DNA from 2 places in the Peribacillus sp. FSL K6-5616 genome. Region 1 is predicted to be linked to the other one. Evidence: riboswitches for the same ligand, from Rfam matches in the RefSeq annotation. Region 1 holds a riboswitch; the other holds the start of a gene.
What was found. A riboswitch is a leader RNA that binds a small molecule or an ion and turns the genes downstream of it on or off. The one in region 1 is predicted to bind S-adenosylmethionine.

Region 1 (4,658 bases):
CTCCGTAAGCTGACTAGACACACTCCGATCAATGTCATTGCGAAAAAACGCGAAGCATCCGTCAAAGTAATCGAAACGGAAAAATATGCTCTTTAAGCAATGAGTCAGAATCCGTAAAGGGAATGCCCATAAAGGCATTCCCTTTATTTCCTTTGATGAAATCGCATTGGAAATTCAAAAGACATTTCGTTGTATTGCGTGGTAAAAACGGGTATTCTATTGATAGGTGGTGAAATGATGGGCTTAACATTATATTGGTACCCAAAATGCGGTACATGCCGTAATGCGAAGAAGTGGCTGGATAATCATGAACTGCAATATGAAGCGATCCATATAGCGGATAATCCCCCTTCGCGGACTGAAATAGAACAATTATATAAAAACAGCAATTTGGAGTTGAAGAAGTTTTTCAATACTAGCGGTCAAAAATATCGGGAGCTGGGCTTAAAGGATAAGCTGAAAGAGGCTTCTGAAGCAGAGATGCTTGATATATTGTCCACAGATGGCATGCTTCTGAAAAGGCCGATTGTTACGGATGGCACCAAAGTGACGGTAGGTTTCAAAGAAGAGCAATTCGAACAGGTTTGGAACTGAAATTTCACAAAATATTTGGTTAATTCCTTACTTAAACAAACAATCTACCTTATAATGGAATAGATAAAATAAGATGTACATATGGAGGGTTAATTATGACAACAACACCAAAAGAACTTCGTTACACTAAAGAACATGAATGGGTCAAAACGGAAGATGGAACAGTGCGCATTGGAATTACGGCATTCGCACAGTCCGAGCTTGGGGACATCGTATTCGTTGAGCTTCCGGAAATCGGCGATGAATTGAAAGCGAACGAACCATTTGGAAGTGTTGAATCCGTTAAGACCGTTTCTGAGCTTTATGCACCTATCAGTGGCAAGGTTGTTGAAGTGAACGAAGATTTAAGTGACAACCCTGAATATGTAAATGAGTCTCCTTATGAAAAGGCTTGGATGGTCGTGCTTGAACCATCTAATAGCAGTGATATTGAAAACTTGATGAGCGCTGAAGAGTATGAGAGTTTAATCAACGGTTAAAAAGAAAGGAGAGGGGGGACTGAAAAGGCCTGCTCTCTTTTTCATTTGTACAGTGGGTGAGTTGCGCACATAATTCGTGAGATGGAGTGATGACATGGAGTGGGGCGAATTCGATAAAGTGATCATTGTAGAAGGCAGTTCCGATAGAAGAAAAGTTGCCTCCGTTTTAAATGAAGATGTGGAAATAAGATGTACGAATGGGACCATATCATTAACTAAGCTGGATGAATTAGTGGATGAATTGATGGACCGTGATGTTTATCTCCTTTTTGACGCAGATGAATCAGGAGAAAAGCTGCGGAAGCAGTTCCGAAGGGAAATGCCGGAAGCGAACCACCTATATATTAATAAAATGTACAAAGAAGTGGAGAGCTCACCCGAACATCATATCGCAACTGTGCTCCTATCTGCCAATATGAATGTGAAAATGAAATTTTTAAGTCAAAGGGTGAACGACTAATTGATGCAGGAATGGAAAGAAGAAGAGTGTAAGCTTGCTGTTGAAAATGGGGAAACCTTTTGCTTATATTTATATACACCTTTATGCGGCACCTGTCAGGTGGCCTCCAAGATGCTGACGATATCCTTGGAGCTTTTTCCGGGATTGAAGGCAGGCAAAATGAATATGAACTATGTCCAAGCAATTGCCGAATCATATGAAATCGAAAGTGTTCCTTGCTTATTGCTTTTCAAAGAAGGGCAGCTGCACCAAAAAATATATGCCTTTCAATCCGTTCCTTATTTGTACGGATTGCTTAAGGAAATCAGCTAGGAAACCAATCAGGACCGCGGTTGGTTTTCTTTGTTGCTGACATTTGAATGAGAGAAGGGAATAAACAAAGAATATTCTAACAATTCATTGACTGATTTAATCTAAAATGCTATATTTTGAAATAAGTATGGCAGAATTTAATAGTTCTTATCAAGAGTGGCGGAGGGACTGGCCCGACGAAGCCCGGCAACCGGTATAAATTTTTATATACGGTGCTAATTCCAGCAGAGTGTTGGCTCTGGTAGATGAGGTGTGTTCTGGAAACCTCTTCTTAGAAGTGGTTTTTTTGTTTATAAAAAAGCCGGATTTCATATAATTCCAACTAAATCCATAGAAAAAGGTGAATTCATATGTCAGAGAAAAAGTTGCGCTTCGAAACATTGAGTGTTCATGGCGGTCTGCAAGCTGATGAAACAGGTGCCCGTGCCGTTCCTATCTACCAAAGCAATGCATACTTGTTCAAAGACACCGACCATGCAGCGAATTTATTTGGCCTAAAGGAGAATGGCTATATATATACACGGCTTCATAATCCCACGGTCAGTGTTTTTGAGGAAAGGATGGCCTTATTGGAAGGCGGTATCGGCGGATTGGCAACGGCAAGCGGAATGGCCGCCATCTCACTTTCAATCCTGAATATCGCCGCTGCAGGGGATGAGATTGTTTCTGCCTCTACATTATATGGCGGTACGTATAACCTTTTTGAAAACACTCTTCCTAAATATGGGATCAAAGTGAAGTTCGTTTCTCCCGATGATCCCGAAAACTTCAAAAGGGCGATTACGCCAAGAACTAAAGCCATTTTTGCTGAAACGATCGGAAATCCAAGTTTGAGGGTACTTGATATTGAAGCGGTAGCGGAAATCGCCCATGAAGCCGGCATACCTTTAATCATTGATAATACCTTCGCGACACCGTATCTTTGCAGACCAATTGACTTTGGAGCGGATATTGTCATCCATTCCGCTACAAAATGGCTTCTTGGAAATGGAACCACGCTAGGCGGTGTCATAGTGGATGGAGGGAAATTCGATTGGAACTCGCCAAACTACCCAGGCTTCACGGAGCCTGACCCAAGTTACGACGGTCTGGTATACGCAGAGGCAGTTGGACCTGCCGCATTCATAACGAAAGCCCGAGTTCAGTTACTCCGTGATTTGGGCCCTGCGCTAAGTGCCCAAAGTGCATTCCAGTTTACGCTTGGACTTGAAACGCTGCATGTAAGGATGAAAGAGCATCTATCAAACACCAAGTCTGTCATAAACTATTTAAAAAACCATCCAGCCGTGACCTGGGTTTCACATCCTGGTGATGAGGATCATCCCGATAAAGCCCTTGCGGATAAATATTTGCCAAAGGGAGCTGGATCTGTCGTGACATTTGGGATTCAAGGTAATCGCGAAGCTGGGGCAAAACTTATCAATTCGGTGGAATTATGGTCCCATGTGGCGAATGTAGGGGATGCGAAGAGCTTGATCATCCACCCAGCCAGTACAACCCATCAACAATTGAATGAGGCGGGTCTTGAGAAAGCGGGTGTAAGTGCCGATCAAGTCCGATTATCGATTGGGATTGAAAATGTAGAGGACTTAATAGAAGATTTGGAGCAGGCAATTGAAAAGGCGACGAACATCGTCTCCTTGACTTCCAAATCGGTTTAAGTAAAGTTCCTGTTCATTCTTGTACTAGAAATAATATACATTGCGCTCTTTTTTTATCTATGATAAAATTTCAGCATACTAAAGAACTTAATGATATTTAAATATTCTATATATTAGCTCTTATCAAGAGAGGTGGAGGGATGTGCCCGATGAAACCCGGCAACCGACAAGGAGATTTCCTTGGAAAGGTGCCAATTCACACAAAGTTTAATCACTTTGGAAGATGAGAGGAAGGCCTGTTTCTTCACCTGCCTTTCTGCTCATGCAGAAAGGTTTTTTCTATTTATTAATGGAGAAAACTTTTACATGATAGGAGAAACAGACTAATAATGTAGAGAAATCAACTAAGTTCATAGGTTTTATTGGATAAAAGAGGTGAGGGTTAATGATTACATTGACGAAAGTCAGTAAGCTGTTCCGAACAGGAAAAGGAAACAGTGAGACGATAAAGGCTGTAAATAATGTGAATGTTGAAATAAATAAAGGCGAGATTTTCGGGATCATCGGTTACAGTGGAGCGGGGAAAAGTACTTTGATCAGAATGCTCAATGGATTGGAAACACCTACAGAGGGATCCGTCGTGGTGGCTGAAAAGGAAATTTCAAAAATTAAAGGGGCTCAGCTCCGTAAGGCCCGTCAAGAAATCAGCATGATTTTCCAACATTTCAATCTATTATGGTCAAGGACCGTTCAGGAGAATATATCTTTTCCATTGGAAATTGCAGGAGTTTCTAAACCTGAACGCACCAAGCGTGTGAACGAATTGATCAAGTTAGTCGGACTTGAAGGCAGGGAAAAGGCCTATCCTTCGCAATTAAGCGGAGGGCAAAAGCAAAGGGTGGGAATAGCCAGGGCACTGGCAAATGACCCTAAAGTGCTGCTGTGTGATGAAGCGACTTCTGCTTTGGATCCGCAGACTACCGACTCCATACTCGAATTGCTTGTTGACATCAATCAGCGTTTGGGATTGACGATCGTCTTGATTACGCATGAAATGCATGTAATACGTAAAATCTGCCATCGTGTCGCCGTGATGGAAAGCGGGCAGGTTGTTGAACAGGGTCCTGTCCTGGATGTCTTCAAGAATCCTAAAGAACAAATGACGAAGCGTTTCGTGCAACAGGTAACGGAACCGGAAGAAACGAAAGAAAC
Region 2 (4,658 bases), 3.9 Mb from region 1:
AAGGCATGGCTGGCTGAACACAATTGAATAAGGGTGGATCATCTAGATTAAACTATAATGAAGGTACCGACTTTTGGTACCTTCAAGCATAATGATTGATAATAGTAATCATTACGTTTAAGATATACCTATACTGACGATGAGGTGATAATAGTGAAACAAGAAATTCATCCCGATTATCAACAAGTGGTATTCATGGATACCAACAGTGGGTATAAATTTTTGACAGGCTCCACTAAGACGTCCAATGAAACGATCGTTTGGGAAGACGGCCAAACATATCCCTTATTAAAAGTGGAAATCAGCTCGGATACGCACCCTTATTATACAGGAAAGCAGAAGTTTGCTGAAAAAGGCGGACGGGTGGATCGCTTCCTGGATAAATATAATATGAAGAAATGAGAGTCAGGCCATCGGGAAATCGATGGTTTTCTTTTATTGATGGAATAAAAAAGGTGCCCATAAAATATGAGGCACCCACTACTTTAAAATCATTTTGCAGCAATTGCTTCCCCTTTGGCAATATTGACGAGGGCAGCTTCGAAGTCCTTGATTAAATCGTCCGGATTTTCCAGTCCGACAGAGAGGCGGAGCAAGCTATTCGTGATGCCTCGCTTTTCCCTTTCATCAGCAGGCATGGCCGCATGGGACATTTTGGCCGGGTAGGATAATATGGATTCTACCGCTCCCAGACTTACGGCAAAAACAGGGAGCTCGACAGTGTTCACGAAGGAACGGAAGATTTCCTCACTTTCCAATTCAAATGAAAGGACCGCCCCCGCTCCGAGTGACTGGCCTTTCTGGATGGCGTGCTGTGGATGATCGGCTAGGCCGGGATAATACACTTTTTTCACCAAGGGCTGCTCATTTAAGTAGGCTGCAATCTTTTCTGCCCCTTTTTGTGAATGTTCCATTCTAACTGACAAGGTTTTCAAGCCTCTCATTACGAGCCAGGCATCCTGGACACCAAGGACCGCTCCAAAGGAGTTTTGAAGCGAACCGAGTCTTGCCGCCAATTCCGGATCTTTCACGACCGCAAGCCCAGCTACCACATCACTATGTCCGGATAAAAACTTCGTCGCGCTATGAAGGACAACATCAGCGCCCAGATTCAGCGGTTTTTGCAATGCGGGCGTCAAGAATGTATTATCAACAAAACTTAAGGCACCGGCTTTTTTTGCGATATCACATACAGCTTGAATATCGGTCACTTTAAGTAACGGATTTGAAGGCGTTTCAATGTATATGGCCCTGGTATTTGGCTGAACCGCCGCTTTGACACTTTCAAGGTCCGTCATGTCAACGAAGGTATGCTCAATATTGAAACGGTTCAATACGCTTGTGACCATCCTGAACGTTCCGCCATACACATCTTCAGAAATGACGATATGGTCTCCGGCAGACAATAGGAGGAAGGCTGTTGAAATGGCAGCCATACCTGATGAAAAGGCAAAGCCGTGAGTGCCTTCCTCTAGATCGGCAATGATATCTTCAAGTGCCTCGCGAGTTGGGTTCCCGCTTCTGCTGTAGTCATATTTGCCGAATTGATCGATATCGGATTGATGGAAAGTCGATGCATGCTGAATGGGGACGCTCACACCGCCCGTTACTGGATCGAATTTATATTTATTATGAAGTAATTTCGTTTCAAAGCTAAAATCATGATCTGTCATCGTAGTGCCTCCCTTTTTACATGTGCGAATGCTTGCTGCAAGTCACCAATCAAATCGTCGCTATCCTCGATGCCAACGGAGAAGCGGAGCAATCGATTACAAACCCCGTTTGCCGTTCTGACTTCAAGCGGTATATCGGCATGTGTTTGTGTGGCAGGATAGGTGATGAAGCTTTCGACCCCTCCAAGGCTTTCTGCAAAGGAAATTAATGAGAGCGATTGTAAAAATGGGTTGACCGCCGCTTCATCAATGATGCGGAAAGAAATCATGCCGCCTCGGCCTGGATACAATACGTCCGTAACACAATCATGCTCCGATAAGTAATCTACAAGTATCTTGGCATTCTTTTCATGACGCTCCATCCGCAATGCCAGGGTTTTCATTCCGCGCATCAACAGCCAAGAATCAAATGGGCTCAAGACAGCTCCAGTGCCATTATGATGGAAGGCAAGTGCATCACATAATTCAGCGCCGCTAGCAACGATCAGTCCGGCGAGCACATCATTATGACCACCGAGATACTTGGTTGCACTGTGGATCACAATATCCGCTCCAAGCAAGATGGGTTGTTGAATAAGAGGCGTGTAAAAAGTGTTATCAACGATTAGCAATAAATTATATCGTTTAGCCAATGCGGCAACGGCGCTAATATCCGTTTGCTGCATAAGAGGGTTAGTGGGAGTTTCGATGAAGATGGCTTTCGTGTGAGGAGTGATGGCTTTTTCGATATCCTCCAAACAACAAGTGTTTACATAGTCACACTGCAATCCCCATTTTTTAAAACCTTGTTCTAACAGCCGATATGTACCGCCATAAAGATCTTCACTGACAATCCACGCATCCCCGGATTTAAAAAGGGCGAGTATAGTGGAGATGGCGGCCATTCCTGAACTGCAGGCATAGCCTTGGTCTCCTTTTTCCAGATCGGCGATGGATCGCTCCAATAGCTGGCGGGTAGGGTTACCTGTCCTTGTGTAGTCGAATCCCGTCGATTGACCGATTCCTTCGTGGCGAAAAGCTGTTGAAAAGTATACCGGCGGATTGACTGTTCCTGTCGCCGTTTCACTGCGATTTCCTAATTGAGCAAGATATGTTTCAGGTTTATACATGGTTTTCACTGCTCCTTTGAGTTAAATAAAATAAAAAAAAGTCTTCTTTAAGAAGAAGACTTTGATTAAATAGTGACGAGTCATTCTTCTTATCTTCCAAGTTCATAAACTTGTGGAATTAGCACCTTTTCATTGGTTTGAAACAAATGAAGGTTGCTGAGGTGTCATCGGGCCATTCCCTCTACCTCTCTCGATAAGAGTTTAGATTATTCAATTTCTTTTGAATTTACTATATATACAAAATACTGTCAAGGACATTTTGGGAGTGATGATGTGTTGGTGTTCATGGCCAGGTCAATTGAAGCCTAGCGGTGCCTACACTTTATGTGTCAAAAAAGAATATCCAAATTTTCATCTAAATATGAATGGCCTAGGATTTTTCAGAAATATGGAAAGGGTCAGCGGGATATTTTTGCTTTAAAATAATAAAGTTTGTACAATGTATGGAGAGAAAGAATAATCCGACATTATTCATTTCATATGCAAAAATTCTTCAATGAATAGTGCAAACTTAGGAGGAGAACACATGGAATACAGAATCGAACGAGATACGATGGGTGAAGTGAAAGTTCCTGCCGATAAATATTGGGGAGCACAAACTGAGAGAAGCCGTAACAATTTCAAAATCGGTAACGAAAAAATGCCGATTGAATTGGTTCGTGCATTTGCATATGTTAAACAAGCTGCTGCAAAGGTGAACTATGATCTTGGTGATCTTTCCGAAGTTAAAAAGAACGCCATCGTCAAGATTTGCGGCGAAATCCTTGAAGGTACGCTTGATGAACATTTCCCGCTTGTAGTTTGGCAAACGGGAAGCGGTACGCAAAGTAATATGAATGTGAATGAAGTGGTCGCTAACAAAGGGAATGAATGGTTAAAAGAAAATGGTGAATCGGAAATCCTTCACCCGAATGATGATGTTAACAAGGCACAAAGCTCAAATGATACTTTCCCGACTGCCATGCATATTGCAGCCTTTATGGAAGTGGCTGAAAAATTGGTTCCTGCCATCAAAGCACTTCGTGATACATTCGATACAAAAGAAAAAGAATTTTGGGATGTCGTGAAAATCGGCCGGACACATCTTCAAGATGCTACACCCTTAACATTAGGACAAGAAATTTCCGGTTGGAAAGCGATGCTCGATAAAGATTTGGCGATGATTGAGGAAAGCAGCCAAAAACTATTGAACCTTGCTCTAGGCGGAACGGCTGTAGGAACCGGAATCAATACAAAGAAAGAATTCCCGGGACTTTCTGCCAAACAAATTGCAGCGGATACAGGATATCCTTTTGTCACATCTGATAATAAGTTCCATGCATTGACTAGCCATAACGAAATCGTCTACGCACACGGTGCTTTGAAAGCATTGGCGGCGGATTTAATGAAAATTGCGAACGATGTCAGATGGCTTGCAAGTGGACCGAGAAGCGGAATCGGAGAAATTGCCATTCCGGAAAACGAGCCGGGCAGCTCCATCATGCCAGGTAAAGTCAATCCGACCCAAAGTGAAGCGCTTACCATGATTGCGACACAAATCGTGGGTAACGATGCTACAATTGGCTTTGCAGCAAGCCAAGGTAACTTTGAATTGAATGTGTTCAAACCAGTCATCATCTATAACTTCCTGCAAACGGTCAAATTATTGACGGAAGGCATTCATTCCTTCAACGATAATTGTGCGGTTGGCATCACTGCAAATGAAGATAAGATCAAAGAAAATGTAGAGCGTTCCCTTATGCTGGTAACAGCATTGAACCCGCATATCGGTTATGAAAAAGCAGCCAAGATCGCCAAAACTGCCTTCAAGGACAACTCGACGTTAAAAGAAGCGGCGTTGAAACTGGAGTTCCTGACGGAAGATGAATTCAAAGCA

Region 2: another riboswitch for S-adenosylmethionine. It lies ahead of MHB45_RS03240 (methionine biosynthesis PLP-dependent protein); the one in region 1 lies ahead of MHB45_RS22515 (O-acetylhomoserine aminocarboxypropyltransferase/cysteine synthase family protein).

Annotation. Positions count from the first base shown of each region.
Region 1 covers NZ_JBBOYT010000001.1:4,624,167-4,628,824, reverse strand. Annotated here, with positions in the region: gene MHB45_RS22540 (acyl-CoA dehydrogenase family protein) at 1-96, shown strand, start outside; gene MHB45_RS22535 (arsenate reductase family protein) at 238-594, shown strand; gene gcvH (glycine cleavage system protein GcvH) at 690-1,073, shown strand; gene MHB45_RS22525 (toprim domain-containing protein) at 1,168-1,533, shown strand; gene MHB45_RS22520 (thioredoxin family protein) at 1,537-1,845, shown strand; SAM riboswitch class I at 1,990-2,097, shown strand; gene MHB45_RS22515 (O-acetylhomoserine aminocarboxypropyltransferase/cysteine synthase family protein) at 2,196-3,506, shown strand; SAM riboswitch class I at 3,624-3,736, shown strand; gene MHB45_RS22510 (methionine ABC transporter ATP-binding protein) at 3,892-4,658, shown strand, end outside.
Region 2 covers NZ_JBBOYT010000001.1:678,321-682,978, forward strand. Annotated here, with positions in the region: gene MHB45_RS03225 (ABC transporter ATP-binding protein) at 1-17, shown strand, start outside; gene MHB45_RS03230 (type B 50S ribosomal protein L31) at 154-402, shown strand; gene metC (cystathionine beta-lyase) at 492-1,673, opposite strand; gene MHB45_RS03240 (methionine biosynthesis PLP-dependent protein) at 1,670-2,782, opposite strand; SAM riboswitch class I at 2,869-2,982, opposite strand; gene fumC (class II fumarate hydratase) at 3,309-4,658, shown strand, end outside.